Regions from separate parts of the Roseovarius sp. CH_XMU1461 genome, predicted to be linked through region 1. Evidence: riboswitches for the same ligand, from Rfam matches in the RefSeq annotation. Region 1 holds a riboswitch; each other region holds the start of a gene.
What was found. A riboswitch is a leader RNA that binds a small molecule or an ion and turns the genes downstream of it on or off. The one in region 1 is predicted to bind cobalamin.

Region 1 (10,085 bases):
TCGGTCAGCGGTCCCCAGCTCTGGTTGAACATGATGAGCCCGATGAAGCCCGCCACCGGGGGTGCCACAGCATAGACCCACATCAACAGGGTGCGGTAGGATTTCGCGCCGCGAATGATGTTGTCGGCCTTGACCGCCAAGAGCAGCGCGAGGGCCAGCGAAAAGAAGGTGACCAGCAGGGTGAAGATCAGGGTGAACCGGGCCACTTTGAGATATTCGGAGCTGCCGGCCAGATCGGCGTAATTGTCGACGCCGACATAGGTCGCGCCAAAGCCGAAGGGATCCGCGAGGTAGAAGGAGGAGTGCACCGCGTGGGCGGCGGGCCAGTAGAAGAAGATGGCGATGATCGACAGCTGCGGCAGGAGCAGCAGGATCGGCAACCAGCGTGTGGTGAAACCTGCGCGTTTCATGGGGCCTCCGGGACGTGGAGGACGGCCGCAGGGGCTGCGACCGTCCAAGGCGTTGGGTGAGTGGTGATCAGCTTTGCGTCTTGGAGAAGCGGGCCAGCAGGGCGTTGGCCTCTTTCTCGATCGTGGCGAAAGCGTCTTCGACTGAGGTTTCACCGGTCAGGATGCGGCCATATTCGCGGTTCATCACGTCACGGATCTGCACGTAGAAGCCCATGCGATAGCCTTTGGTATGTTCGCCCGCCGGCAGCGACAGCTGTTTGATGCCGGTCTCGGCCGCCGGGAAGCGGTCGTAATGGCCGTCGGCCTTGGCCAGCTCATAGGCGGCTTCGGTGATCGGCACATAGCCGGTTTCGCGGTGCCAGAAATACTGGGTCTCGGCTTTGGTGAGGAATTCGAAGAAGGCGGCAGTGGCCTTGTTTTCTTCGGCCTCGTGACCGGCCATGGCAAAGAGCGACGCGCCACCGATGAAGGTCTGTTTCGGTTCCTTGGTCACCGCTTCCCAATAGGGCAGGTAGGTGGCGGAGAATTCGAACGGCAGGTCTTTCTTGGCGAGGCCGCCGAAAGAGCCCGAGGAGCCGAGCCAGATCGCGACCTTGCCCTCTTCGAACGGGGTCTGGTTGTCGCCCCAGCCGGTGCCGAACCATTCGAAATAGCCCTTGTCCTGCCAGTCGGTGACGGCGGTGAAATGGGCCTTGATCGCGTCGTTGTTGACGAGGATCTCGGTGCCGTCCGAGCCGGTGTAGCCATTGTCATTGGTGGCGAAGGGCAGGTTGTGACGGCTGTGGAAATTCTCGGTGAAGATCCAGGGCAGGTGCGATTGCGACAGCGCGACATAGCCCGCGTCCTTGAGCGCCGGGGCGGTCACGGTCTGGAACTCTTCCCAGGTCTTGGGGGCCTCGACACCGGCCTTTTCCAGCGCGTCGACGTTGAAATACATGACCGGCGAGGAAGAGTTGAACGGCATGCCGATCATCTTGCCATCGGCGTCGGCGTAGAAGTAGCGCACGCCCGAGATGTAGTCTTCGATGTTGAAGGCGACGCCATTGTCGGTGAGCAGATCCTGCACCGGGACGGTCGCGCCCTGGGCGCCGATCACGGTGGCGGCGCCGGCGTCGAAGACCTGCAGCACGTTGGGCTGTTCGCCGGCGCGGAAGGCGGCGATGCCGGCGGTCAGGGCCTCTTCATAGGTGCCTTTGAAGACGGGGGTGATCTTGTACTCGTCCTGCGAGGCGTTGAAGTCCTCGGCGATCTGGTTGACGGTTTCCCCCAGCGCGCCGCCCATGGCGTGCCACCAGCTGATTTCCACCTCGGCGGCGGCGGTGTTGGCGATCAGGGCAAAGGCCGTGGAGGCCGCGCCGATATACAGGTTTTTCATCTCTATGCTCCGGTTCGTTGAGCGCCCCAACGGGCCAAGGGGCAAAAGCCCCACGAAAATTTCGATGCGCCGGGCAGCCCGGACACAGGATGTGCAGCGAGTGTGCACACGTGTTCACATACGGGCGTTTCATGACAGGGAGATGAAGGATTTAGGAATTTCCCACCAAAGAGTTTGCGCAATCACTGGCGCGGCTGAATAAGGGCTACGCGCCAGCGTATGTCATGGACATCTGCCGAACAGTGGACGGGTTGCGCCTTCTTGAGACGAACTGCATCAACGCGGCCGGATTCTACGCGGCCGATCTGCTCAAGCTCGCCACGGCGATCGACGGCATGTCGGTGACCTGACGCCACGAGGGTACAGGCCGACGTCCGGCCTTGGTCAGCACAGGTTTGTGTTTTGCTTTCTTGACAAAATCCCCGGGGACAGCGGACTGATTGGCTATGACGGGTGAAAAGAAGAGTTTGGGCCAGAGGCCACGGCGGGTGACCGCCCAGACGGTGGCCGAGCAGGCCGGTGTGTCGCGTTCGGCGGTGTCGCGGGCCTTTACCAAAGGGGCCTATCTCGACGCGGAAAAGCGGCGCAGAATCCTCTCTGTTGCGGCGGAAATCGGCTATCAGCCCAATGCGCTGGCGGCGGGGCTCAAGGGCGGAAATTCGCATCTGGTGGCGATTTTCGCGGGCGATCTGCGCAACCCCTATGACACAGCTTTTGTGAGCCAGCTTGTCGGGTCGCTCAACGCGATCCAGAAATGGCCGCTGCTGATTGATGGCAATGGCGCACGGGCGGCGCAGGCGCTCGAAGAGGTGCTGCGCTATCCGCTCGATGCGCTGATCCTGCGCGGCGGCAGCCTGTCGGGCGAGATCGTCGAGCAATGCGCGCGCTATGGGATTCCGATGATTTCCTCGGGCCGACCGCTGAGCGCGCCCGGGGTCGATACGGTCTGTTGCCGCAATGATCAGGGCGCGCGGATGGGCGCCGAGCTTCTCATCTCAGGCGGGCGGCGGCGCATCGGGTTTCTGGGCGGGCCGTCCGAGCTCTATTCCTCTTGCGAGCGGCGGGCCGGGGTGATGGCGGCGCTGGAGGCGGCGGGTCTTCGGCCGGTGGCCGAGGCCGTGGGAGATTACACGGTGGATGGCGGCCATGCGGCGGCGCGGGCGCTGTTGCAGGGGGCGGGCGAGATTGACGCGCTCATCTGTGGCAATGACGCGATGGCCATCGGGGCGCTGTCGGCGGCGCGGGAGATCGGGCGGGCGGTGCCCGGCGATCTGGCGGTGATCGGGTTCGACGATATCGACATGGCGCGCTGGACCTGTTTCGACCTCACAACCGTGCGCAACCCGATCGACGCGGCGGTGCGCGAGATCCTGCGCCTTCTGGAGGCGCGGCTCGGCGATCCGGGCAAGGCGGATGAGACGGTGTTTGTCGATCCGGTGGTGAAGCCGCGCGGCACCCATTGAGGCGCGGGCCCAAGGCTCAGCTTCGGCGCAGGCAGGCGGGCAGGAAGTCAATCACCGGGCCGACAGGTTGATAGGGGGCGAAGCGCGCGACATAGGCGGTGCCGCCGACATCGGTGACGCGCATGACGATGTCGCGGGCAGTGGCGACCTTGTTGAGGAACCAGACCGAGGACCAATCGTGATTGGCGTTCTGCATCCGCGGATTGAGCAGGGTCGCGAATTTATAGAGCCCCCCTGCCCCGCCGAGATCGACGAGATGATCGCGGTAGCCTGCCGCCCGTTCCCAGACTAAGCGGTGCACATCCTTGTCGTCGATGCGCATTTCGACCAGCGACAGCGCCACCTTGGTGGTGCTGGTGTCGTTGCGGAAGGAAATGTCGGGATTGTGCAGCACGGCGCGGAGCTGACCCTTGTCGCAGAAGAAATTGATCGCGAGATTGGCGCGCGGTTCGACGGATGTCGCGCGGATGATGATGCTGTTGTTCGATTTTTTGGTGATCGGATCGGTGGCGGAATTGAAGATCCAGCTCTTGTTGCTCGGGCGCGGGGTCGGGGTGGGTTTTTTCTTGTCAGATCCGGTCGGGGCCGTCGCGGTCAGGGTGAAGGCGATGCTGTGTTTGGCGGGCAGGTAGTGGGCCGCGATCAGCGCCTGTTCGAGGTCGGCATCATTGCGGAAGACCGGCGCCTGGCCGTCATCGAAATCGAGCTTCAACAGATGGGTGCGCGCGGCGATGGCCTGAGCCTCTTTGGGGGTCCAGAGCGTCAGGCTCCGTTTGTTGAGAATGATCAAACGGTAGTCATCGCCGCGCAGGGGCGCGATGAAGTTGATCATGTAGAAGGTCTGACGCTTGCCGGTGGTCTTGTCCTTTTTGCCTTGGCTCTCGATCACGGCGGCGAGCACGCCGGGGGCCTTGGGCGAGGTCTCGAAGCGCAGCGGCGAGATCTCGACGGATTTGCCGGTGCGGATCTCATAGCCTCGGCCGGCGCGGCGCAGGCTTGAGAGGGTGAAATAGGGTTCGAAATCGTCCAGATCGAAGACGGAGTCGGCGCTGCGTGTCACCTGCGGGTAGCGCCAGCTTGTCGGCAGGTCGGGGCGGGCCTCTTGCAGCGACAGTCGCTCATAGGAGAACCCGCCGGGAAAGCAGCCCGGAAGCCAGAGGATGAGGAGAAGGAAAACAGTCCAGGGAAACCGGGAAAAGAACGTCATGGGGCCCTCCTGCGGGAAGGTGCGAAATAAGATTAGCCTATCATGATTCGGTATTTCCCCAAAATTCCATGCGGCTTGGCGCGCAGGCGCACAGCTGGGCCGGTGGCGGCCCGGCGCGAAAATCGGGCCCCTGCGGTCATCGCGGTTGACGGGGGGGCAAAAATCGGGTGTCACTGCGGCGTCGGTTTTCGATGGAAACTAATAGGGAATCCGCGGCGTCCAGCAGGGCGTCAACCGGAACTGCCCCCGCAACTGTAGGCGGCGAGCTGCATCTTCAGAACCACTGGGCCGAGGTCTGGGAAGGGAAGATGACGCCATGAGCCGTGAGTCAGGAGACCTGCCGACGCATAACCTGAAACCGGGCGGGGTGGCCCGGGGCGGGGGTTTGGCGTGGTCTCGAGGCCCGGTGCGCGGCACCAGGCAGGGACCACCGGCAGATGCCCTTTCCTGCTCCTCCTGTGTCCGGCAAGACCGAGGAGTCTAGCTATGAAGAACTACCTGATTGCGCCCGGGGTGCTGGCGCTTGGGATGGGCAGCGCGGTGATGGCCGAGGCCGAAACCCGCTATCCGCTTACCATCGAGAATTGCGGGCACGAGCTGCGCTTTGATGCGGCGCCGGCGCGCACGGTCACGGTGGGGCAATCGACCACCGAGATCCTCTATCTGCTCGGGCTGGGCGAGACGGTGCAGGGCACTTCGGTCTGGTTCAACCCGGTGCTGCCGGAGTTCGAAAGCCTGAACGCCGGGATCGAGCGGCTGGCCGACAATGACCCGAGTTTCGAGAGCATCGTCAACAAGCGGCCCGAGCTGGTGACCGTCATGTATGAATGGCATATCGGTCAGGAAGGCATCGTCGGCACGCGCGAGATGTTCCATGAGGTTGGCGTGCCGACCTATGTGATGCCCACCGATTGCGAGAGCAAGGACAACCTTGTCGGCGGCGATGGCACGCGGTCCGAGCTGTTCGCGACAGAGCAGCTCTATAAGGGGATCGCGCAGTTGGCGGAGATCTATGACGTCGGGGCGCGCGGGGCCGAGCTGGTGGCCGAGCTGCAGGCGGCGGAGGCCGAGGCGGTGGCCAAGGCGGAGGCGCTCGACCTGCCCGAGGGGGTGTCGGGGCTGTTTTGGTTCTCGTCGGCGGATCTCGACATCGATCCCTATGTGGCGGGGCGGAAGGGCGTGCCGGCCTATATGATGGACAAGCTCGGGGTCGAGAATGTGGTGACCTCGGATGAGGAATGGCCGACCGTCGGCTGGGAGACGCTGGCCAAGGCCGATCCGACCTTTATCGTGATCGCCGAGATGGACCGCCGCCGGTTTCCCGCCGATGACGTGGAGAAGAAGCGTGAGTTTCTGACCACCGACCCGGTGGCGCGCGAGATGACGGCGGTGAAGGAAGGCCGGATCATCACCATCGACGCCCATGCGATGAGCCCGACGGTGCGGGCCATTCATGTGCTGGGCACGATTGCCGAGGCGCTGGCGGGTTACGATCTGCAATGAGCCAGGCCGTCGCCATGCCCCGGCATCGGTCGGCCCTGCATTGGGCGGTGCTTGCGCTGCCCGTGCTGCTGATCGCGCTGATGCTCGGCACGGCGCTGGGCGAGACGCGCATTCCGTTTGACGTGGTGCTCAAGGTGCTGGCCAACAAGCTCTTTGGGGCGGGCTATGCGGTGGACCGGATCGACACGGGGATCGTGTGGAATTACCGGCTGGCGCGGGCCTTGGTGGCGGCGTGCTGTGGCGCGGGGCTGGCGCTGGCGGGGGTGGTGCTGCAGGCGCTGCTGCGCAATGCGCTGGCCGATCCCTACCTTCTGGGCATTTCGGCGGGGGCCTCGACCGGCGCTGTGGCGGTGACGGTGGTGGGCCTTGGCGGCGGGGCGATTTCAATGTCGGCGGGGGCCTTTACCGGGGCGCTCTTGGCGTTTGGATTTGTCGCGGCGCTGGCGCATCTGGCGGGCGGCGGCACCGGGCTTCGCGCCGCTGGGGTGATCGTGCTGGCGGGCATTGCGGGCTCGCAGCTTTTCAATGCGATCACCGCCTTTCTCATCGCGAAATCGGCCAATGCGGAACAGGCGCGGGGCATCATGTTCTGGCTCTTGGGAAACCTCAGCGGGGTGCGCTGGATCGATGTGACGAGCGTGGTGCCGGCCACGGTCATTGGCGTGGCGGTTTGTCTCGCGCATGTGCGCACGCTCGATGCGTTCACCTTTGGCGCGGACAGCGCCGCGTCGCTTGGCATTTCGGTGCGGCGGGCGCAGGTGGTTCTCATTGGGGTGGCGGCGCTGGTGACGGCGGTGATCGTGTCGATCGTCGGCTCGATCGGCTTTGTCGGGCTGGTGATCCCGCATGCGATGCGGATGCTCGTTGGCACGCGGCACGGGCAGCTTGTCCCGGCCTCGGCGCTGGCGGGGGCGGTGTTTCTCATTGCGGCGGATGTGATTTCGCGGGTGATCATCCCCGGGCAGGTTCTGCCCATCGGGGTGGTGACGGCGCTGGTCGGCGCGCCGGTCTTTGCGCTCATCCTGATCGGGCGGAGGGGGGCGGCATGACGCTGGCGTGTGACAATCTCGGCTGGTCGGTCAAGGGCACGCAGATCGTCGAGGGGGTGAGCCTTGCCGCCGCGCCGGGCGAGATGCTCGGGCTGATCGGGCCGAACGGGTCGGGCAAATCGACGTTGTTGCGGATGCTGGCGGGGCTGACCCAGCCGAGCGCGGGTCAGGTCACGCTCAAGGGGCGGCCGATGGCCGGGATGCGGCGGCGCGAGATTGCGCAGAGCCTTGCCCTTGTCGAGCAATATGCCGAAGCGGGCGAGCGTATTCGGGTGCGCAACGCGGTCGAGCTTGGCCGGACGCCGTTTCTGTCGGCGCTGCGACGCTGGGGTGACGAGGATGACCGCATCGTGTCAGAGGCGCTGCGCGCCGTTGATCTCGTCGGGTTTGACGCGCGGCATTGGCACACGCTGTCGGGCGGCGAGCGGCAGCGGGTGCAGATCGCGCGGGCGCTGGCGCAGGAGCCCGATGTGTTGCTGCTCGATGAGCCGACGAACCATCTCGATATTCAGCATCAGCTCGATATTCTGCATCTGGTGCGGGACTTGCCGGTGACCTCGGTGATCGCGCTGCATGATCTCAATCAGGCGCTGTTTTGTGACCGGCTCTGCGTGATGCAGGGCGGGCGGATGGTCGAGATCGGGCCGCCGTCGGAGGTGCTCACCGACCGGCTGTTGCGGCAGAATTTCGGGGTCTGCGGGCATTTTCTCACCGATCCGACGGATGGCAGCCCGGTGATCCGGTTTCATATGGCGCATCGATAGGAGGCCGGTGTCATGCGGTTTATCACAAGTCTTGTGCTGATGCTCTGGCCCGCGCTGGGCTGGGCCGAGGTGCATGAGGTTCGGATGCTCAACCGCAATGAGAGCGGTGCGATGGTCTATGAGCCATCCGTGCTGCGCGTGGCGCCGGGCGACAGCGTGCGGTTTGTCGCGGCCTCGTCAGGGCATAATGCGGCGAGCATTGACGGCATGCTGCCCGAGGGGGCCGTGCCGTTCAAAGGTGGGATCAATGAAGAGATCACGCTGACGCTGAGCGCGCCGGGGGTCTATGGGGTGAAATGCACGCCGCATTTCGCCATGGGGATGGTGATGCTCATCGTGGTGGGGGACGGCCCGCTTGCGGGAGAGGCGCTGCCCGAGGGGCTGCCCCGACGGGCGGAGGCGCGGCTTCGCGACTATATCGAAGCCGCGCAGTAGCGCGGCCTGCGTTCAGAAATCGAGATTGGCGTAATGGGCGGGGGGCGGAAAGCCCGGCACCTGATCGGCGAGGATGCGGCGGAAGGCCGGGCGCGATTTGATCTTGGCGTACCAATCCTTGACCGTGTCGCTACGGTTCCAATCCACGTCCGAGATGTAATCGAGCGAGGAGAGATGCGCGGCGGCGGCAAAATCGGCCAGAGTCATCACATCGCCCGCCAGCCAGCGGCGGTGATCGAGCAGCCAGGCCATATAGTCGAGGTGGAACTTGATCGCCTTGGCGCCTGCCTTGACGTTTGAGCTGTCGGGAAAGCCCTTGCCCATCACCTTCTTGTTGACCCGCTCGTAGAGCAGTTTCGAGGTCACCTCGTGGTGGAACTTGTCATCGAACCAGGTGACGATGCGGCGCACCTCGTGGCGGGCCTCGGCGCTCTTGGGCATGAGCGCGGGTTCGGGGTATTTCTCTTCGAGATATTCGCAGATCGCGGCGCTCTCGGTCAGGGTGCGGCCGTCGATGCGCAGGATCGGCACCTTGCCCGCCGGGTTGCGGCGCAGGAAATCCGGGCTCGGCTCCCAATAGCGTTCCTCGGCCAGTTCGCAGTCGATCTTTTTCTCCGCGAGGCTGAGACGGACCTTGCGACAGAAGGGGGACAGGGGAACGTGATAGAGCTTGGCCATTTGGGACGCTTGTTCTTGATGTCAGGTGTTTGTTCTCAATGCCTGTTTATGCGGGTCAATTCAATCCTCGAAACAGGCGGCACGGCCGTCCCGGCGGATGGTGGCCGCCCCGTCCATGATGCTTGCGGCGCGTTTGCGCAGGCGCGGGGTGGGGTTGCGGGCCGAGCGGTCCTTGGGGGCGGGAAGGACGGCGGCGAGGCGGGCGGCCTGGGTTGCGCTGAGCTTGGCAGCGCTCACGCCAAAGTAATGCTGGGCCGCGGCCTCGACGCCGAAGACGCCTTCGTCGAATTCGGCGATGTTGAGATAGACCTCGACGATGCGGCGTTTCGGCCAGGCGGCCTCGAGCATCGGGGTGATGACCGCCTCGAGCGCTTTGCGCAGGTAGGAGCGGCCATGCCAGAGATAGACGTTCTTGACGGTCTGCTGGCTCAGCGTCGAGGCGCCGCGGGCCTGACCGCTTTCGACGACCTGGCGGATGGCCTTCATGTCAAAGCCCCAATGGGTGCAGAAATTGGCATCCTCAGCGGCGACGACAGAGCGGGCCATGACCGGCGCGATGCGGGACATGGGCACCCAGTCCTGCCGGATGTGGCCGAGACGGTGGCGTTCTTGTTTCATGTAGAGCGTGGCGCCCGGATCGAGGAAGCGATGGGCGACCAGCACGCCGCTCGTAACCAGCACCGAGACGAGAAGGAACCACAGCACCCAACGCCGCAGCCAGCGGCGCAGGCGCGTCAGCCGGGGCGTGCGGGATGCGCCACGCGATCGGGATTTGGCTCGGGTCGGTTTCGCCATGTTGCCTCGGGTCATGGGTCCGTCTGATGCGGACTTTGCCAGAGGGTAGCGCGAAAATGCGCGCGGGTCGAGAAGCGTGCCGGAAAATGAGCTCCGGCACGCCCCGGTATCATGCTGCGGTTATTCCGCCGCGACCTGTTCGCTCAGCGGCTCGACGCGGACGGCCGAGAATTTGAACTCGGGGATCTTGCCATAGGGGTCGATGGCCGCGTTGGTCAGGATGTTCGCCGCCGCTTCGACATAGGCGAAGGGCAGGAATACCATATCGGGCGAGACCGCGCGGTCGGCGCGGGCCATGGTGACGATGCTGCCGCGTTTGGTGGTCAGGCGGATCATACCACCCGGTTCGATCCCGAGCTTGCGCAGGGTCGAGGGGTGCAGCGAGCAGTTGGCCTCGGGCTCGACC
Region 2 (10,085 bases), on a different contig from region 1:
AAGGATCACAGCACCGATGAGCAAGGGCGTGAGCGCAGAGGCCGCAGGCCGGATCGAAGCGATTGTGGGGGCCAAGGGCATTCGCCCCGCCGCAGAGGCGCAACGCTATATGGAGGACCCGCGCGACAGATTCACCGGCAAGGCGGGGCTCGTCGTGATGCCCGACACCACGGAAGATCTGGCCGAGGTGGTGCGGCTCTGCGGGGCGGAGGGCATCGCGCTCATCCCCTATGGCGGTGGCACCGGCGTGGTGGCCGGGCAGCTGTCGCTGGATCGCGATGACGTGGTGATCCTGTCGCTTGAACGGATGAACCGCATCCGCGAGATCCGCGCCGATGATGGGGTGATGGTGGTCGAAGCGGGCTGTGTCCTCGAAAACGTCCATGCCGCCGCCGCCGAACACGGGCTGCAATTCCCGCTCGGCATGGCGAGCAAGGGCAGCTGTACCATCGGCGGCAATCTGGCCACGAATGCCGGCGGCATTCAGGTGCTGCGCCATGGCAATGCCCGTGATCTCTGCCTCGGGATCGAGGCGGTGCTGCCCTCGGGGGAGATCCTGCGTGAGCTGAGCCCTTTGCGCAAAAACAACACCGGGTTCGACCTGCGGCATCTGCTGATCGGCAGCGAGGGCACGCTGGGCATCATCACCGCTGCCACGCTCATCGTGAAACCGATCGAACCTGAGGTGGTCACGGTCTTTGCCGCCGTGCCGGGCCCGGCCGAGGCGCTGGCGCTCTATCAGGGGATGCGGCGGCAGCTCGGCGAGGCGGTGAGCGGCATCGAGCTCATGAGCGGTTTCGGCGTTGGGCTGGTGACCGGGCATTTTGCCAATCTGCGCAACCCTCTGGCCGAGCCGAGCGAATGGTATGTGCTGACCGAGCTGGCCGGTCATGCGGGGCTTCAGGACAATGTCGAGGGCTTCTTCGGCGAAGAGATCGAGGCAGGCCGGATCGCCGATGCGGTTCTGGCAAGTTCCGAGGCACAGCGCCAGGCGCTCTGGGATCTGCGCGAACACACGCCCGAGGCCAACCGATTGACCGGCGCGATCTGCAGCAGCGACACCTCGGTGCCCATCGCCTCGGTCGAACGGTTTGTGTCCGAGACCCATGCGGCGCTGGCGAAACTGCACCCCGGGCTGCGCGTCAACAGCTATGGCCATATCGGCGACGGCAACATTCACCACAATGTCTTTCCACCCGAGGGCGTGACCAAACCCGATTTCGTGGGTGCCACGCCGGGTATCATCGAGGCGGTGCGCATGGCGATCAACGAGGTGACCGTCGCCTGCGATGGCGCGATCAGCGCCGAGCACGGGATCGGGCGGCTCAAGGTCAATGACCTCGCGCGCTATGCCCAGCCTGCCAAGCTCAACACGATCCGGGCGATCAAGGCGGCGATGGACCCCAAGAATATTCTCAACCCCGGTGCCCTCATCGGTTGAGCCAGCAAAGCGGCGGAAACGAAAAACGCGGCCCCCGAGAGGGCCGCGTTGTCATGTCTAAAGGGTAAATCGTGCTCAGAGCAGCGATTTGACCTTCTCGGCCACAGCCTCGGCGGTGATGCCGAATTTCTCAAAGAGCGTCTCGGCCGGGGCGGAGGCGCCAAAGCCTTCCATGCCGACAAAGCCCGAACGCGCCTCGCGGCCACGCTCGCCGCAGAGCCAGCGATCCCAGCCCTGACGCGCTGCCGCTTCGACCGCGACACGCACCGCGGCACCGCCGGGCAGGACGCGCTTGCGATAGCTTTCTTCCTGCTGCTCGAAGAGTTCCCAGCAAGGCATCGAGACGACGCGCGTGCCGATGCCTTCGGCCTGCAGCAGGTCGCGCGCCTTCATGGCGATCTCGACCTCGGACCCGGTGGCGAGCAGGATCGCCTGACGCTTGCCTTCGGCATCGGCCAGAACATAGGCGCCCTGAGCGGTCAGGTTCTTGTTCTTATGCTCGGTGCGCAGCGTCGGCAGGCCCTGACGGGTCAGCGAGAGAACCGAGGGCGTTTCCTTGGAGCTCAGCGCCAGTTCCCAGGCTTCGGCGGTCTCGACCGTATCACAGGGGCGGAACACCATCGTATTGGGCGTCGCGCGGCTGATCGCCAGATGTTCGACCGGCTGGTGGGTCGGGCCATCTTCGCCGAGGCCGATGCTGTCATGGGTCATGACGAAAACGCTCGGCACTTTCATCAGCGCGGCGAGACGCATCGCGGGACGGGCATAGTCGGTGAAGCACATGAACGTGCCGCCATAGGGGCGGATACCGCCATGCAGCGCCATGCCGTTCATCGCGGCCGCCATGCCATGTTCACGAATGCCCCAGTAGATGTAGCGGCCCTTGCGGTTCTCGACATCAAAGACGCCAAGATCACCGGTCTTGGTGTTGTTCGACCCGGTGAGGTCGGCCGAGCCGCCCATGGTTTCGGGCATGATCGGGTTGACCACTTCGAGCACCATTTCCGAGCTTTTGCGGGTGGCGACCTTGGGGGCCTCGGCGCTGATCTGTTTTTTCAGCGCCTTGATGCGGGCCGAGAGCTGTTTCGGCGTGTCGAGGGCGAAAATGCGCTCGAACTCGGCCTGACGACGCTCGGACGCTTCGGCAAGACGGGCTTCCCATGCTTCACGCTCGGACGCGCCGCGCGCGCCGATGGCTTCCCAGGCTTGCTTGATGTCGGCAGGCACGTCGAAGGGCGCCGAGGTCCAGCCATAGGCCTCTTTGGCGGCGGCCATCTGGGCCTCGTCGGTGAGCGCGCCGTGGCCCTTGGACGTGTCCTGTGCCGCGTGGCCCAGCGCGATATGCGTCTTGCAGGCAATCATCGAGGGTTTCGAGGTCTTCTTGGCCTCGGTGATCGCCGCATCGATGGCCTTGGGGTCGTGGCCGTCGATCTCGATCACATGCCAGCCCGACGCCTTGAACCGTTTGACCTGATCGGTGCGATCCGACAGCTCGACCGTGCCGTCGATGGTGATGTTGTTATTGTCCCAGAACACGATGAGACGGCCCAGCTCGTGACGACCGGCAAGACCGATGGCCTCTTGGCTGATGCCTTCCATCAGGCAGCCGTCGCCCGCGATGACATAGGTGTAATGGTTCATCAGCTTGGCGCCATAGCGGGCGCGCAGCGATTCCTCGGCCATGGCGAAGCCGACCGAATTGGCGATGCCCTGACCCAGCGGGCCGGTGGTCGTCTCGATCGCGTCATGCAGGAAGTTTTCCGGATGGCCCGCGGTCAACGCACCCCATTGGCGGAAATTGCGGATCTGGTCAATCTCCATGCCCTTGTAGCCGGTCAGATGCAGCAGCGAATAGAGCAGCATCGAGCCGTGGCCTGCCGACAGGATGAACCGGTCGCGGTCGGGCCAGTTGGGGGCGGAGGCGTCAAATTTCAGGTGCTTCTCAAAGAGCACGGTGGCCACATCGGCCATGCCCATCGGCATGCCGGAATGTCCGGAGTTGGCTGCGTGCACCGCGTCGAGCGTGAGCGCGCGGATGGCAGTGGCTTTTTTCCAGTGATCGGGATTGGCAGTGCGCAGGGCGGCGATATCCACGGGGCAGCATCCTTTGGCAGGTCAGGGTCAGATAGGCGGTGCATAGCAGCAAGGGGCAAAAGATCAAGCGGATCAGCCCTTAGAAGAGGCGGTAGGACGCCACGGCTTTGCATCCTACGCGCATTTTTGGCAGGGTTTCTGTAGAGTTGGGGAACAAACAGGCCTTGTCGGCGATTCGCGGTAAGGTGAGGCTAGAACCGGCGTCGACAACAGCCGGGCAGACAACAGAGCGAGGGCACGAGGAGATCATGAGTGATATCGACGCGCTGCAAGGGCGGATCATGGCCGCGCTTGACCGGATCGGTCAGGGGCTGGATGGGCTGGAGCAACAGGGTGGCACGGCCGGGGGCGATGACGAGCTTGCCCAGCTGAAACAGGCTCTGGAAGACGAAAAGCTGGTGACGGCCCAGCTGGAGGAGCGCAACAAGACCCTGAGCCAGCGGCTCAAGGAACTTGAAGCCGCCGACAGCGCGGCCAGTTCCGAGCGCAAGGCGGGCGAGGCGGCCCGCAAGGACGCGCTGCGCAAGCTCGACGCCGAGTTGCAGTCGCTGCGCCTCGCCAATCAGCAGCTGCGCGACAACAACGCGGCCCTGCGCGAGGCCAACCAGACCGGTGTGATAGAGCCGCATCTGATCAACAAATCCATGATGGCAGAGCTCAACGGGCTGCGCGCCGCGCGGGCGGCGGATGAGGCCGAGATGAAGACCATCCTGACCGAGCTCGAAGGGGCGCTGGGGGCCGGGGCGGTCGCCGCGGTGACAGACGACGCGTCCAATGGGGACGCCCGGACGGAGGAAGCCTGATGCCCGAAGTGCAGATCGAAATCGGTGGCCGCAACTTCGAAGTCTCCTGTCAGGAGGGCGAAGAGCATTACCTGCAAGCTGCCGCCAAGATGCTCGACGAAGAGGCCTCGGTTCTCGCGGCCCAGATCGGACGTATCCCAGAGGCACGCATGCTGCTCATGGCGGGGTTGATGCTGGCCGACAAGACCGCCGGCATGCAGGACAAGCTGCGCGAGATGGAAGACAAGCTCGCCGAGGCGCAATCCGAGGCGGCGCGGCTGCGCGATGCCCCGGCGCCCGAGGCCCAGCGCATCGAGGTGCCGGTCCTGCCCGAAGGCGTCACCGATGCGATGGCCGAGATGGCCGCGCGCGCCGAGGCGATGGCAGACAAGCTCGAGGCAAAGACGCAAAAGGCCGGTTGAGACCCCGCCGTGGGCCCTGCTGTGCGGGGCGCTGCGCAGGGTGAACAATCGCGGAACATCTCTTTAACTCGGGGCCGGGCTCGGCTATCTTTGCTGCCATGAGTGATTTCAGCGAATCCGACGCCTTTGACGGCGCATCCCTCTCGGCGCGCGCCATGGCGGCGCGTCCGCGTCCCTATCTCGATGGGTTGAACCCCGAACAGCGCGAAGCGGTGGAGCGGCTCGATGGGCCGGTCCTGATGCTCGCCGGGGCGGGCACCGGCAAGACCAAGGCGCTCACCAGCCGGATCGCCCATCTGCTGAGCACCGGCAGCGCCCGGCCCGATGAAATCCTCGCCGTGACCTTTACCAACAAGGCGGCGCGCGAGATGAAACATCGCGTGGCCGCCCATCTCGGCGAGGCGGTTGAGGGGATGCGCTGGCTCGGCACGTTCCATTCGATCTGCGTCAAGCTGCTGCGCCGTCATGCCGAACTGGTCGGCCTGAAATCGAATTTCACCATTCTCGACACCGACGATCAGCTGCGCTTGCTCAAGCAGTTGGTGCAGGCGGCGGGGATCGACGACAAACGCTGGCCCGCGCGTCAATTGGCCGGGGTCATCGACCAATGGAAAAACCGCGCCTGGACGCCCGACCGGGTGCCGGCCAGCGAGGCCAGCGCCTATGACGGCAAGGGTGTGGCGCTCTATACGCTCTACCAGACCCGTCTGCGCGAATTGAACGCCGTCGATTTCGGCGATCTGCTGTTGCATATGGTGGTGATCTTCCAGAGCCATCAGGACATTCTCGACCGCTATCAACGCTGGTTCCGATACATCCTCGTGGACGAGTATCAAGACACCAACGTGGCGCAATATTTGTGGCTGCGGCTCTTGGCGTCGGGGCATCGCAACATCTGCTGCGTGGGCGATGACGATCAGTCGATCTATGGCTGGCGCGGGGCAGAGGTGGGCAATATCCTGCGGTTTGAAAAGGATTTTCCCGGCGCGCATGTGGTGCGGCTCGAACAGAATTACCGCTCGACCGCGCATATTCTTGCGGCGGCGAGCGGCGTCATTGCGGGCAACAAGGGGCGGCTTGGCAAGGAGCTCTGGACCGAGGCCGAGGGTGGCGAGAAGGTGCGGCTCATCGGCCATTGGGATGGCGAGGAAGAGGCGCGCTGGATCGGCGAAGAGATCGAATCCATGCAGCGCGGCACGCGCGGGATGCGGCCCATCGGCCTCGACGATATGGCGATCCTCGTGCGGGCCAGCCACCAGATGCGGGCCTTTGAGGATCGGTTCCTGACCATCGGCATGCCCTATCGGGTGATCGGCGGGCCGCGCTTTTACGAACGTCTCGAGATCCGCGATGCGATGGCCTATTTCCGGCTGGTGGTGTCGCCGAGCGATGATCTGGCCTTTGAGCGGGTGGTCAATACGCCCAAGCGCGGGCTGGGTGACAAGGCGCAGCAGAAAATCCAGATGACGGCGCGGGAAAACGGCGTGCCGCTTCTTGAGGGCGCGCGCCTTCTGCTTGAGCAAAAGGGCCTTGGCGGCAAGGGCGGGGCAGAGCTTGGCCGGTTTGTCGAGAACATCACGCGCTGGGGGCGCATGGTGGGGGATGAGGCGATCAGCCATATCGAGCTGGCCGAGATGATCCTCGACGAGAGCGGCTATACCGAGATGTGGCAAAACGACAAGACGCCCGAAGCGCCGGGGCGGCTCGAGAACCTCAAGGAATTGGTCAAGGCCTTGGAACAGTTCGAAAATCTGCAAGGGTTTCTCGAGCATGTCAGCCTGATCATGGACAATGAACAAGAAGAGGCAGGCGAGAAGGTCAGCATCATGACGCTGCACGCGGCCAAGGGGCTCGAGTTTCCGGCGGTGTTCCTGCCGGGCTGGGAGGATGGGCTGTTTCCGTCGCAAAGATCGATGGATGAAAGCGGCCTCAAGGGCGTCGAGGAAGAGCGGCGGCTGGCCTATGTGGGGATCACCCGGGCCGAGGAAATCTGTACGATCTCCTTTGCCGGGAACCGCCGCGTCTTTGGCCAATGGCAAAGCCAATTGCCGTCGCGGTTCATCGACGAACTGCCCGAAGAGCATGTCGAGGTTCTGACGCCTCCGGGCCTTTATGGCGGCGGTTATGGCGCGGCTGGGATGGGGGTCACGGGCGATATCGAGAGCCGCGTGGCGGCGGCCGATGGCTATAATTCACCGGGCTGGAGACGGCTGCAGGCGCGGGCGAGCGAACGCCCGATCAGCCAGCCGCGCGAGAGCAAATCGAGCGTCATCGACATGCAGGCGAACAGCTCGCACACCGTGGGCGAGCGCGTGTTTCACCAGAAATTCGGCTATGGCACGATTTCCGGGATCGAAGGCGACAAGCTCGAGATTGCCTTTGAAAAGGCCGGGGTGAAAAAGGTCGTGGCGCGGTTTGTCACCGGGGCCGAGGATATTCCCTTCTAAGCGTTCAATTTTGCCGCAAATGTCGCAGGCTTGGGTCGCATCGGTGCTTTTCCGATGGGCGGATCCGCGCTAGGCTAAAGCTCTCAGGGTGCCGTCCTCGCAAGGGGCCGGAGAATTGGGAAGCCGGTGCAAGTCCGGCGCTGCCCCCGCAACGGTAAGGAGGGGTGGTTGGGCGATATGCCACTGGGCCGCGAGGCCTGGGAAGGTAGCCCGATCACAGGCCAGATGGCCGTCCACCAAGCCCGGAAACCAGCCATGAGACAACGTCAGAACCGCGGGGGGCGGCATCGGCGCAAGGCCTTGGCGCTAAGCCCTTGTCTTTGCTCGGTTTCCCTCTGCCCCATCCGGCCCGGGGTGTGGCCGGGGAGTATCGAAGACATGAGCATGACACGCATTTTGAGCGGGTTGGAGATGTGCAACGCACGCGGCGATGAGGCGCAGGCGGTGGCACGGCTTGGATTTCTGGAATGGGCCTTTACCGAACCGGGGCAGGTTACTGCAGAGACGGTTAAGGATGCGTTACGTCACCCGGCGACCAAAGCGCCGGGGAGTGCGGCGGCGCGGGCCTTTGTCGATTATCTGCGGCAGGCGGTGACCCCGCTGAGCGCCGGGCGGGCGCGGCGCGGACGGGCGCGGGCACTGCACTGAACAGGTGCGACATGCCGGGGGCGTTCAGCCCTCGGCGAGATGTTCGGCGGTGTAGTCGAAGAGCGATTTGACCTCTTCGGGCAGGGCTTTTTTCCCAGTGAACCCATAGAGATATCCCGCGATCCTATGCTGGCGCACGGCGAGCGGTTCGTTGAGGTCGAGCGCGTAATATCCGATCTGTTGATAGTAGAGAATTCGGGCGCGGATGTCGGCCTCTTCGTCCTCGTAGCCGTGGCGGAGGAACATGGCGCAGATGGCCTCTTGGCGGGTGCGGTCGTTGCGGGCCACCATGTCATGCACGCGGGCGTCGCGGCGCGACCATTCGCGGATGGCAAAATCGACGCGGTGGTTGAAAAACCGGTCGTCGAGAAAGCAGCGGAAATAGAGCGCCACCGCCTCGGTGATGGTCTGGGCGGGCAGGGTCGTGTGCCGGATAAGATGCGCGGTATTCGTTTCTTCCCAATGGGTTAGAAGCGCCTCGAGCAGATCTGTCCGATCCTTGAAATACCAGTAGAAGGACGAGCGCGACACGCCGAGCCGGTTGGACAGGGTGAGGATCTTGACCTCGCTGACCCCGTCTTCGATCAGGATGGCGCGGGCCGCTTCGAGCCAGTCGTCGCGGGTGGCTTTGACATGCGTTGGCTGGCTCGTCTCGGCGCTGTCGTCGGGCATGATTGTCCTGTCAAATGGAGGGTCGGTAACCTGTCGGTATTGCGTCGGTAACACGACAGTGGCGATTTCGGAAGCTGATGCGGGGCGCAGGGTCAGCTTTCGGGCGGTGCGCCCCCGGCCTCCGAAAGCCGCGCGACGCGCTCGCGGAAGGCGGCGAGCCGGTCGGCCGGTCCGACATCTTCGGGGGCGTCATGGACGATCTCCTGCCATTTCGCGGTGGCGCGGGTCGAGGCGTCGAGGCTGCCGCGTTCGGACCATGTGCCGAAATTCGACCAATCGCCGATCATCGGCGCGTAGAACTCGGTCTGATAGCGTTCCATCGTGTGGCTGGCGCCAAAGAAATGCCCGCCCGGCCCGACCTCTTCGAGCGCCGCGAGACCGATGTCGTCGGTGCTCGCCTCGGCCCCGGCGCAGAGCTCGGCCACCATCTGAAGCACTTCGATATCGGTGATGAGCTTTTCATAGCTCACCGTCAGCCCGCCTTCGAGCCAGCCGGCGGAATGGATGATGACCGTGGCCCCGGCGAGGAAACAGCCCCAATTGCCGAACTGCGTCTCATTGGCGGCCTGGGCATCGTTGATATTGGCGGCCGAGCCCGAGGCGCAGCGCCACGGCAGGCCGAGACGGCGGGCGAGCTGTCCGGCGGCGAGCGAGGCCTGAAAATGTTCGGGCGTGCCAAAGGCGGGGGCGCCGGATTTCATATCGACGTTGGAGGTGAAGGTGCCATAGCAGACCGGCGCACCGGGGCGGGTGAGCTGGGTCAGGGTGATGGCGGCGAGCGCCTCGGCATGGCTCAGCGTGATGGCCCCGGCGACGGTGATCGGCGCCATCGCCCCCATCAGCGTGAAGGGCGTCACGATCGAGACCTGACCGGCGCGGGCGAAATCGATGAGCCCCTGCGCCATGGGAATGTCGAGCACACGCGGCGAATTGGTGTTGATGATCGTGTAGCAATGGGGATTGGCGGCAAACTCTTCGTCGCTCAGCCCGCGAAACTCTTGCAAGAGCTCAAAGCTTTGCCGGACCTGCGGCGTGCCGCGCGAGAACACGAAGGGCAGCTTGTCCGAGAGCGAAAACTGCGCGTCGAGCGTGGCGTAATGGCGCAGATGCATCGGCACATCCTGCGGCTCGATCAGCGGCGGCACCATGTGCAGCACGTCGAAATGCTGGGTCAGTTTCACCAGCTCGCGAAAGTCGCGTTCGGAGCCGGGGCGGCGGCCCCGGTCGCGGTCGGTGGCATGGGGGGCGCCGGCGCCGGGCTGAAACACCATGCGGCCCAGTTCCAGCGTCACGTCGCGGTCGCGCGATCCGGCGCGGCAGGTGATCGAGCGCGGCGCGGTGGCAAGGGCCGCCTCGATGATGTCGCGGCCCAGATAGACCATCTCGGTCCCGTCATCGACGCGGGCCCCGGCGCGCGCATAGATGGCGCGGGCCTCGGGCAGGAGCACCTTCATCCCGAGCCGTTCGAGCGCGTCGAGTGCGGCCAGATGCATGGCCTCGATCCGGTCCTCGCTAAAGACATTCATGGTGGGGAAGGGATTGCGCAGGTTGCGGTAATCCACCTTGCGGGCCGGGGCGG
Region 3 (10,085 bases), on a different contig from region 1:
TCATCGCCGCGATGCGCGCGGGGCTTGCCGCCGGTGGCGAAGCAGGCCCCATTCATTCCGCCGGCATGATGATCGTCGACGATGTGAGCTGGCCCGTGGCCGAGCTGCGCTGCGACTGGACCGAGGACTGCCCGATCGAGGCCATCGCCACCGCCTGGGACGTCTACAAGCCACAGCTGCGCGACTATGTGACCCGCGCGCTCGACCCGCGTTCGGCCCCGTCCTACGGCGTGCCCGGAGACGAATAATGTTCTGAAAACAGGGAAATAGGAGGTGATTATGAGTGATCTGCGTGACAGGCTTCAACATCTGGCGGCATTGCCCGCCGACCGGCCCAGCGGTATGCGCGGCGCCTTCTACACCTCGCCCGAGCAGTTCGCCCATGAGGCGGCGACCGTGCTCCGCCGGGGCTGGCATTGCCTTGGCCGCGAGGATGAAATTCCCGAGCCCGGCGATTTCTTCACCGTCCAGCTTCTCAATGAACCGCTGATCGTGGTGCGGGGCGATGATGGCGAGATCCGCGCGCTGGCCAATGTCTGCCGCCACCGGGGCATGCCGCTCGCCGAAGGGCGCGGCAATGTCAAACGCTTCATCTGCTCCTATCACGCCTGGGCCTATGGCCGCGACGGGGCGCTGCTGCGCGCCGCCCGCATGGAAAACGCCGGGTTTGACGCCAAATCCTGCCGCCTGCATGGCCATAAGTTGCAGCTCTGGAACGGCTTTATCTATGTCTCGCTCGACGCCAAGGCCGCGCCCTTCGAGCACCCCGAGCTCGACGCGCTGATCGCGCCTTATGAGCCCAAGAAATTCCGCCTCGTGCATGTCGCCGAAGAGAACTGGCACTGCAATTGGAAATGCCTCGTCGAAAACTTCATGGAAGGCTATCACCTCTCGGTGGTCCATCCCCAGACGCTGCATGGCTACACGCCCACCGGGCTCGCGCGCAAACTCATCGCGGGCGAGGGTTATACCTCCTACGCCGCCAATTACCCCGACGGCATCCCGCCGCGCGGCATGGGCGCTCCGGGGCTGAGCCGCGATGAAATGATGCGCTCGACGCTCTTCGCCAAGTTCCCCACCCAGGTCGCAAGCCAGGCCGCGAGCCTTCTGGTCTCGCTGTCGATCTTCCCGCTCGACGCGGGCACGATCCGGGTGAAATGGACCATGTCCACCTATGGCGAGGATCTCGACGACGCGGTGATCGCCGCCCGGATCAAGCTCTGGGAAGAGGTCAATGCCGAGGACCGGGCCAAGCTCGAACGGATGCAGGTGGCGCTCGCCTCCGATCACGCGGGCGAAGGCCCGCTGGCGGGCGAGGATTACGAGGGCACGGTGCGCGATTTCCAATCCTGGCTTGCCGCGCAAGACCGGGTGGCGGACGCGATACCTGCCTGACAATACGACTGAAACACAGAAACGGAGGGCGCGACATGCAGCTCACTTATGACGATTGGCGCGCCCGCGCTTCCCAAATGACCTTTCGCGACAAGGCCTTCATCAACGGCCAGTTCGTCGCCGCCCAATCGGGCGAGACCTTCGACAGCATCAACCCCGCCACCGGCGAAGTGCTGGCGCAGGTGGCGTCCTGCGATGCCGCCGATGTCGACCGCGCCGTCGCCGCCGCGCGCACGGCCTTTGACGCGGGCCACTGGTCGCGCAGCGACCCCGGCCACCGCAAAGCCGTGCTTCTCAAGCTCGCCGATCTGATCCGCGACAACCTCGCCGAATTTGCCCTGCTCGACAGTCTCGACATGGGCAAGCTGGTGCAAGACGCGGTGACCGTGGATGCCCCCGGCTCGGCGCATTTCTTCCAATGGTATGCCGAAGCCATCGACAAGATCTATGACGAGGTGGCCCCGACCGGCCCCGGCGATCTGGCGCTGGTGCGCCGCGTGCCGCTCGGCGTGGTGGGGGCGGTGACCCCGTGGAACTTCCCGCTCGACATGGCGACATGGAAGGCCGCCGCAGCCCTCGCCGCCGGCAATTCCGTGGTGCTGAAACCGGCTGAACAATCGCCGCTCTCGGCGCTGCGTCTGGCGGAACTGGCGATGGAGGCGGGCCTCCCCGAAGGCGTCTTCAACGTGGTCCCCGGCATGGGCGCCACGGCGGGCCGCGCGCTCGGGCTGCACAATGATGTCGATTGCCTCGCCTTCACCGGCTCCACCGCCGTCGGCAAAATGTTCATGCAATATTCGGGCCAGTCCAACCTCAAACCCGTCTGGCCCGAAACCGGCGGCAAGAGCCCCAATCTCATCTTTGCCGATTGCGCCGATCTCGACCGCGCGGCGGACATGGCGGCCTTTGGCATCTTCTTCAACCAAGGTCAGGTCTGCTCGGCCAATTCGCGGCTCTATGTCGAACGCGCCATCCATGCCGAATTCGTCGAGCGCATGATCGCCCGCGCCGAGGCCACCCCGCCGGGCGATCCGCTCGACCCGGCGTCGAAACTCGGCGCCATCGTCGATGAAAAACAGACCCGTTCCATCGAGGCCGCCATCGCCGCAGGCCGCAACAGCGCCAATCTCGTCGCAGGCGGCAACCGGGTCACGCTCAACGGCAAGGGCTGTTTCATCGAGCCCACAATCTTTGACGATGTGCGCCACGATGATGCGCTGGCGCGCGACGAAATCTTTGGCCCGGTGCTGTCGATCATCCCCTTCGACACCGAGGCCGAGGCCGTCGCCATGGCCAATGACAGCATCTATGGCCTCGCCGCCTCGGTCTGGACCGACAATCTGAGCCGCGCCCACCGCGTTTCCGAGGCGATCCACGCCGGAACCGTTTCGGTCAACACCGTCGATGCGCTCTCGGCCCAGACCCCCTTTGGCGGGATGAAGCAATCGGGCTTTGGCCGGGATCTGTCGCTGCACAGCTTCGACAAATATACCGCGCTGAAAACCACCTGGATCAAGTATCAGGCTTGAAATGATCCGGGGCAGGGCAGATAACCGGCGCATGCCGTTGCGTTTCACCCTCAGACAGCTCGAATATTTCGTCGCCGTGGGCGAGGCGGGATCGATCGCCCATGCCTCGGACAAGGTCAACGTTTCCTCGCCCTCCATCTCGGCCGCCGTGTCGCAGATGGAGGAAGAGTTCGGCCTGCAACTTTTCGTGCGAAAACATGCACATGGCCTGTCGCTCACCCCGGCGGGCCATCAGTTCATGGCACAGGCCAAATCGGTGCTGAACGAGGCCCACGCCCTGTCGCGCCTCGCCGACAACATCTCTGGCATGGTGCAAGGCCCGCTCTCGGTCGGCTGCCTCCTGACCTTTGCTCAGCGCGTGGTGCCCGGCCTGCGCCGACAGTTCGAGGCCAAATACCCCAATGTCCGCATCTCGCAGGTCGAACAGGATCAGGCGCGGCTCTTTGATCTTCTGCGCCGGGCCGAGATCGACGTGGCGCTGACCTATGATCTCGACATCCCATCCGATCTCAACTTCCTCGCGCTGGCCGAACTGCCCCCTTATGCGATCCTGCCCGAGGGCCACCCGCTCGCCGACCGGCGCAGCGTCTCGGCCGAGGATCTCAAGGATCACCCGATGGTGCTGCTCGACCTGCCGATCAGCGCCGAATATTTCCATTCCTTCTTTGCCCGCATCGGCGCCCGGCCGCTGATCGCCGAACGCACCCGCGACATGGCGGTGATGCACAGCCTCGTCGGCAACGGCTTTGGCTATTCCATCGCCAATATCCGCCCGCTGAGCGATCAGGCCCCCGATGGCCGGCCCCTCGTCTATGTCCCCCTGACGGGCAGCGCGCGGCCCTTGCACCTCGGTCTCGTCACCTCAGGAGGGGCGGATAACGTCTTGACTGTAAAGGCATTTATCGACCACTGCCGCGCCTCCATCAGCGCCGAGAGCATCCCGGGCCTGCGCATCGGTCTCGAAGAGGGCTGAGGGCCCTTGGCTTAAGCTTTGGCTAAGCCATGCTTTCGCAGCCACGACTTTATCCTGCGCCGCAATTCTGTGATCCTGTCCCGACACCTAACCCTGATGGGAGCCTGACCCGTGCGCGACCCCCGCTATGACATCCTCTTCGAGCCGGTAAAAATCGGCCCGCTCACCGCCAAGAACCGCTTTTATCAGGTGCCCCATTGCAATGGCGGCGGCTACCGCGATCCCTCGGCGGCGGCGGAAATGCGCGGCATCAAGGCCGAAGGCGGCTGGGGCGTGATCTTCACCGAGCAATGCGAAATGCACCACACCTCGGAAATCACCCCCTTCATCGAACTCCGCCTCTGGGAGGACAAGGACATCCCGCAACTGCGCCGCATGTCCGAGAAGATGAAGACCCATGGCGCGCTCGCGGGCATTCAGCTCGCCTATTCCGGCATCAACGGCCCCAACCTCTACACCAAGGAAGTGCCGCTCGCCCCCTCGGCCCTGCCGATCCGCACCTTCACCAATGACCCGGTGCAGGCCCGCGCCATGTCCAAATCCGAAATCCGCGATCTGCGGCGCTGGTTCGTCAATGCGGCGAAACGTTCAAAAGAGGCAGGATTCGACCTGATATGCCTCTATGGGGCGCATGGATTTGGCATTTTTCAACATTTCCTCTCAAGAGCCACAAACCAGCGCAGCGACGAATATGGCGGCTCGCTCGAGAACCGTTCGCGCTTTGCCCGCGAGGTGGTGGCCGATATGCGCGACGCCGTCGGCGACACCATGGCCCTCACAATGCGGGTGAGCCTGGATGAAACCATCGGCGAGCTGGGCTTTTCCAACGCCGAGCTGCGCGACTTCATCGAGATGAACCGCGATCTGCCCGATCTGTGGGATCTGGCGCAGGGCACATGGGAGGATTGCTCCGGCCCCTCGCGCTTCAAGGACGAGGCGGCCCAGGAAACCCTGGTGCGCGGCATCCACGAGCTGAGCGACAAGCCCATCGTCGGCGTCGGCCGCTTCACCTCGCCCGATGTCATGGCGAAAATGGTCAAATCCGGCACGCTCGACCTGATCGGCTGCGCCCGTCCCTCCATCGCCGATCCCTTCCTGCCGAAAAAGATCGAGGAAGGCCGCATCGAAGACATTCGCGAATGTATCGGCTGCAACATCTGCATCACCGGCGACATGACCATGTCGATCAGCCGCTGCACCCAGAACCCGACCTTCATGGAAGAATGGCGCAAGGGCTGGCACCCCGAAAAGATGAACCCCAAGGGCGCGAGCCAATCGGTCCTCGTCGTGGGCTCCGGTCCCGCCGGGCTCGAGGCCGCCTGGGCGCTCTGCCGGCGCGGCTATGACGTGGCCATCGCCGAGGCCGGCACCGAAATCGGCGGCCGCGTGACCCGCGAACGCAAGCTGCCCGGCCTCTCGGCCTGGGGGCGGGTGGTCGATTACCGCGACTATCAGCTCTCGCAGCGCCCCAATGTCGAGATCTACCGCGACAGCGAGCTCGACGCCGAGAGCCTGCTCGAGTTCGGTTTCGAAAACATCGCCATCGCCACCGGGGCCACCTGGCGTCGCGACGGTGTCTCGCGTCAGCATGTGGTGCCGATGCCCATTGCGGAGGGCGCGCGCGTCTACACGCCGGACGACCTGATGGGCGGCACCATCCCCGAGGGCAAGATCGTGCTCTTTGACGATGACCATTACTACATGGGCGGTGTCCTGGCCGAGCTTCTGGCCTCGCGCGGTGCCGATGTGACCCTGATCACCCCCTCGGCCTATGTCAGCGACTGGACCAACAACACGCTCGAACAGGCGGTGATCCATGCCCGCCTCGTCGAGATGGGGGTCGAGATCGTGCTCAATCGCGGCGTGACCGAGATTGCCGCCGATCACGTCATGAGCAATTGCGTCTACACCGGCCGAACCACGCGCTATGACGCCGATGCGGTGGTCATGGTCGCCTCGCGTCAGGGCCGCGACGGGCTCTATCACGATCTCTTGGCGCGCGAGGCCGACTGGGCCGATGCCGGGATCAAATCGGTGCGGCTCTTCGGCGATGCCGAGGCCCCCGGTCCGATCGCCTGGGCGACCTACGCGGGCCACCGCTATGCCCGCGAGCTGGACGGCGAAGACATCGGCGACGCGCTGCCCTTCCGCCGCGAAATCACCGAGCTCGCCGCCGAGTAACGCGCGCTCCGGTAACCTCTCTCCGGGGGGCGCGTCCCCCCGGAAATCGCCACCGTCGTTTTACCGTCGCAATACCGACGTATCACCGACAGGGCAAAATCGCCGATCCCCCTTGGTTAACAGGGCTCCGCGCTTTTTCGCAGGCCCCGCCGCATTCCGCCTCTCACATGCCGTTTCCCGCCCCGTGGATGTCGCCCCCGCAATTGACATTGCACCCCCGTCCTGAGCATTGTCGCCCCTGATGGTTGCCCGGGACGAATCCGGGCTGAAAAGGGAACGCGGTGCGGGTCTGACCCAATTCCGCGGCTGCCCTCGCAACTGTAAGCGGCGAATGTCTCGCACCATGCCACTGGCCCTCGGGCTGGGAAGGCGCGACCCATGATGACCCGCAAGCCAGGAGACCTGCCATCCAGGGCGCTGTCCGGCGCTCTTGTCACGCATAGCTCCGGGCGAGGTGCCCCGGCGGAGGAAAGAATATGGGTTCTATTTCAATGTCTTGCCGATCTGGTGGGCGGGGGCTACTGGCCCGTGCCCCGAGGGCGCGCCAATGACGAAACACGCCACCGAACTCTTGGTCTGTGTCAAATGCCGCCGGGGCAGCGACGCCCCCGAGGACGGCATTCGCCCCGGTCAGGCGCTGCATGATGCGCTCTCGGCCCAGGACCTGCCCGAAGGCGTCACCCTGCGCGCCGTCGAATGCCTGCAAAACTGCGACAACGGCTGTTCCATCGCGCTGCGCGGCGGTCCGAACCGCTGGACCTATGTCTACGGCAATCTTGACGAAACCGAACATCTCGCCACGCTGACCGAGGGCGCCGCGCTCTATCACGACAGCGCCGATGGGCTGATCCCATGGCGCACGCGCCCCGAGCATTTCAAACGCAACTGCATCGCCCGCATCCCGCCCCTGGAGGACGACAATGTCTAATCTCACCAAACTCCCCGTCACCGTGATCACCGGCTTTCTCGGCTCCGGCAAGACGACGCTCATCTCGCATCTGATGAAGAACCCGGGTGGCAAGCGGCTCGCGGTGGTGGTCAATGAATTCGGCGATGTTGGCGTCGATGGCGACATCCTCAAATCCTGCGCGATCCCGGATTGCCCGGCCGAAAATATCCTCGAGCTGGCAAATGGTTGCATCTGCTGCACCGTGGCGGATGATTTCATCCCGACCATCGAGGCGCTGATCGCGCTCGATCCGCAGCCCGAACATATCCTGATCGAAACCTCCGGTCTGGCGCTGCCGAAACCGCTGCTCAAGGCGTTCGACTGGCCCGATATCCGCTCCAAGATCACCGTCGATGGCGTCATCGCCCTGGCCGATGCCGAAGCCGTGGCCGCCGGTCGCTTTGCCCCCAATGTGGCCGCCGTGGATGCCCAGCGTCTGGCCGATGAAAGCATCGATCACGAAACCCCGCTCTCCGAGGTCTTCGAGGATCAGATCTCCTGCGCCGATCTCGTCTTGTTGACAAAACCCGATCTCGCCGGTCCCGACGGCGTCGCCAAGGCGCGTGAGATCATCGCCGCCGAAGCGCCCCGTCCGCTGCCGGTGATCGAAGTCGCCGAAGGCGTGGTCGACCCGCGCGTGCTGCTCGGTCTCGAGGCCGCCGCCGAGGATGATCTCGACGCGCGCCCCTCGCATCACGACACGCCCCATGACCACGATCATGATGATTTCGAAAGCGTCGTGATTGACCTGCCGGAACTGGACAGCCCCGAGGCGCTCACCGCCCGGATCGAGGATCTGGCCCGCAGCCAGAACATCCTCCGCGTCAAGGGCTACGCCGCCGTCAAAGGCAAGCCGATGCGCCTTCTGGTGCAGGCCGTGGGCGCCCGCGTGCGGCACCAATATGACCGCATGTGGGAGGCCGGCGAGGCCCGTCAAGGCCGCCTCGTGGTCATCGCCGAACATGACGACATCAACAGCGCCGCCATCCGCGCCGTGCTCATCCCTGAAACCGCAGCGGCCGACTAGGTCCGATCAAGGCCCGAGAGGGTAAGCCCCCGAAATGCATGTCATTTTCCGCGAAAGCCAAGGGTTGGAAGAGACCGAAACCCCGACGGATCTGGGCCAAAGCCCGGCCGATCTGGTGGTGCTCAGCCTCTCGGATTCCGATCTCGGCGCTTTCGCGGCGGGCTGGCATCGGGCGCGCGACGCAGGCTCGTCGCTGCCCGATCTGCGGCTGGCCAATATCGCCGCGCTGAAACACCCGCTCTCGGTCGACACCTATGTCGAACAGACGCTCGACGGGGCCAAGGCGATCCTGATCCGGCTCATCGGCGGCGTGCCGTACTGGCCCTATGGGCTGCAACGGATCGAGGCGCTGGCGCGGGAAAAAGGCCTCGCGCTGGCGGTGCTGCCGGGCGATGGCCGCGCCGATCCCCGGCTCGACGAGATCTCGACCCTGCCGGTCTCGACGCTGCGCCGGTTGCAGCATCTCTGCGACGCAGGCGGCGCGGTCGCGGCCCAAGCGGCGCTCGCCCAGCTGGCCCTTGCCGCCGGTCTCTACGCAGGCCCCGTCAAAGGGGCGAAACTTGTCCCCGAGGCCGGTCTCTGGACGCCCCGCGACGGCGTGATCGCCGCCGCCCCCGACCTCTGGACCGGCGCGCCAGATGAGACCGGGGAGGGCGGCACCGCCCCCCGTGTGCTGGTGGTTTTCTACCGCTCCTATCTCGTCGCCGCCGATCTCGCGCCCATCGAGGCGCTGTTCAAATCCCTGCAATCCCAAGGCTTTGCGCCGCTCGGCCTCTTTGCGCCCTCGCTCAAATCCCCCGGCACCCGCGACTGGCTCCGTGATCAGGTGGCCGCCCTCGCGCCCGCGATGATCGTCAACGCCACGGCCTTTTCCGGGCGCGGGGCAGAGGGGGCCTCGCCCCTTGATGCCGCAGGCGTGCCGGTGTTTCAGGTGGCGCTCGCCACCTCGACCCAGGACGCCTGGGCCGAGGCCGAACGCGGTCTCTCGCCCGCCGATCTCGCCATGCATGTGGTGCTGCCCGAGGTCGATGGCCGGATTTTCGCAGGCGTCGCCTCCTTCAAGGAACCCGCAGCCCGCGACCCCGATCTCGAATTTTCCCGCGCCCTGCACCGGCCCGTGCCCGACCGGATCGAGGCCATCGTCGCCCGCATGGCCCGCTGGCACCGGCTGAGCACGACAGCCCCCGCCGCCCGCCGCGTCGGCCTCGTGCTCTCGACCTATCCGGGGCGCGATTGGAACATGGCCCATGCCGTCGGGCTCGACGCGCTGGCCTCGGCCTCGGCCATGCTCGAGGATCTGCAGGGCGCGGGCTATGCGGTCGACACGGGCTTTGCGGCAGAGCATCTCGCCGAGGCCCAGCTGCACTGGCCGATGGAGGCCTATAAAGCCGCGCTCGCCCGCCTGCCGCAGCCCCTGCAAGAGGCGCTCGCCGCCGCGTGGGGGCCACCCGAAGACGATCCCGACGCCGGTCCCGAGGGCATGGCGCTGCGCGTGGTGCGGCGCGGCAATGCCTGGATCGCGCTACAGCCCGAACGCGGCCAATTCGCCCAGCGCGACGACGAATATCACGATCTCGAACGGGTGCCGCGCCATGGCTACGTGGCCTTTTACCTCTGGCTGCAGGATCAGGCCGACGCGCTCATTCACATCGGCGCCCATGGCACGCTCGAATGGCTGCCGGGCAAATCCGTGGCCCTGTCAGAGAGTTGCTGGCCCGAAGCGCTGCTCGCCGGGCTGCCGGTGATCTACCCGTTCATCGTCAATGATCCGGGCGAGGCGGTGCAGGCCAAACGGCGCATCGGCGCGATCACCCTCGGCCATGTGCCGCCGCCCCTGGTGCAGAGCAGCACAACGGGCGGCATGGTCCGGCTCGAGGCGCTGCTTGACGAGTTTTCCAATGCCGACGGGCTCGATCCGCGCCGCCGCGACCGGCTGCAGGACGACATTCGCTCCGAGGCCGAAGCCCTTGGTTTGGCAGAGGATCTGGGGCTCGACAGTGCAGAGAACATCGGCGAGGCGATCACGCGGAT

Region 2: linked by a shared signal. The riboswitch ahead of WA237_RS15180 (hypothetical protein) and the one ahead of WA237_RS17835 (ABC transporter substrate-binding protein) in region 1 are both predicted to bind cobalamin.
Region 3: linked by a shared signal. The riboswitch ahead of WA237_RS14645 (DUF1636 family protein) and the one ahead of WA237_RS17835 (ABC transporter substrate-binding protein) in region 1 are both predicted to bind cobalamin.

The regions. Positions count from the first base shown of each region.
Region 1 covers NZ_JAYMDV010000010.1:71,870-81,954, forward strand. Annotated here, with positions in the region: gene WA237_RS17810 (ABC transporter permease subunit) at 1-410, opposite strand, end outside; gene WA237_RS17815 (extracellular solute-binding protein) at 478-1,785, opposite strand; partial or broken gene WA237_RS17820 (ATP-grasp domain-containing protein) at 1,962-2,135, shown strand; gene WA237_RS17825 (LacI family DNA-binding transcriptional regulator) at 2,274-3,248, shown strand; gene WA237_RS17830 (hypothetical protein) at 3,265-4,455, opposite strand; cobalamin riboswitch at 4,621-4,814, shown strand; gene WA237_RS17835 (ABC transporter substrate-binding protein) at 4,942-5,958, shown strand; gene WA237_RS17840 (FecCD family ABC transporter permease) at 5,955-7,007, shown strand; gene WA237_RS17845 (ABC transporter ATP-binding protein) at 7,004-7,771, shown strand; gene WA237_RS17850 (pseudoazurin) at 7,784-8,206, shown strand; gene fzlA (FtsZ-binding protein FzlA) at 8,219-8,884, opposite strand; gene mtgA (monofunctional biosynthetic peptidoglycan transglycosylase) at 8,945-9,694, opposite strand; gene fdhF (formate dehydrogenase subunit alpha) at 9,800-10,085, opposite strand, start outside.
Region 2 covers NZ_JAYMDV010000005.1:184,882-194,966, forward strand. Annotated here, with positions in the region: gene WA237_RS15155 (FAD-binding oxidoreductase) at 17-1,441, shown strand; gene tkt (transketolase) at 1,517-3,535, opposite strand; gene WA237_RS15165 (hypothetical protein) at 3,784-4,338, shown strand; gene WA237_RS15170 (cell division protein ZapA) at 4,338-4,739, shown strand; gene WA237_RS15175 (ATP-dependent helicase) at 4,838-7,186, shown strand; cobalamin riboswitch at 7,256-7,458, shown strand; gene WA237_RS15180 (hypothetical protein) at 7,571-7,834, shown strand; gene WA237_RS15185 (TetR/AcrR family transcriptional regulator) at 7,859-8,506, opposite strand; gene WA237_RS15190 (trimethylamine methyltransferase family protein) at 8,599-10,085, opposite strand, start outside.
Region 3 covers NZ_JAYMDV010000005.1:72,993-83,077, forward strand. Annotated here, with positions in the region: gene WA237_RS14620 (DUF1028 domain-containing protein) at 1-248, shown strand, start outside; gene WA237_RS14625 (aromatic ring-hydroxylating oxygenase subunit alpha) at 280-1,395, shown strand; gene WA237_RS14630 (aldehyde dehydrogenase) at 1,431-2,924, shown strand; gene WA237_RS14635 (LysR family transcriptional regulator) at 2,956-3,897, shown strand; gene WA237_RS14640 (oxidoreductase) at 4,009-6,078, shown strand; cobalamin riboswitch at 6,304-6,502, shown strand; gene WA237_RS14645 (DUF1636 family protein) at 6,626-7,006, shown strand; gene cobW (cobalamin biosynthesis protein CobW) at 6,999-8,054, shown strand; gene cobN (cobaltochelatase subunit CobN) at 8,089-10,085, shown strand, end outside.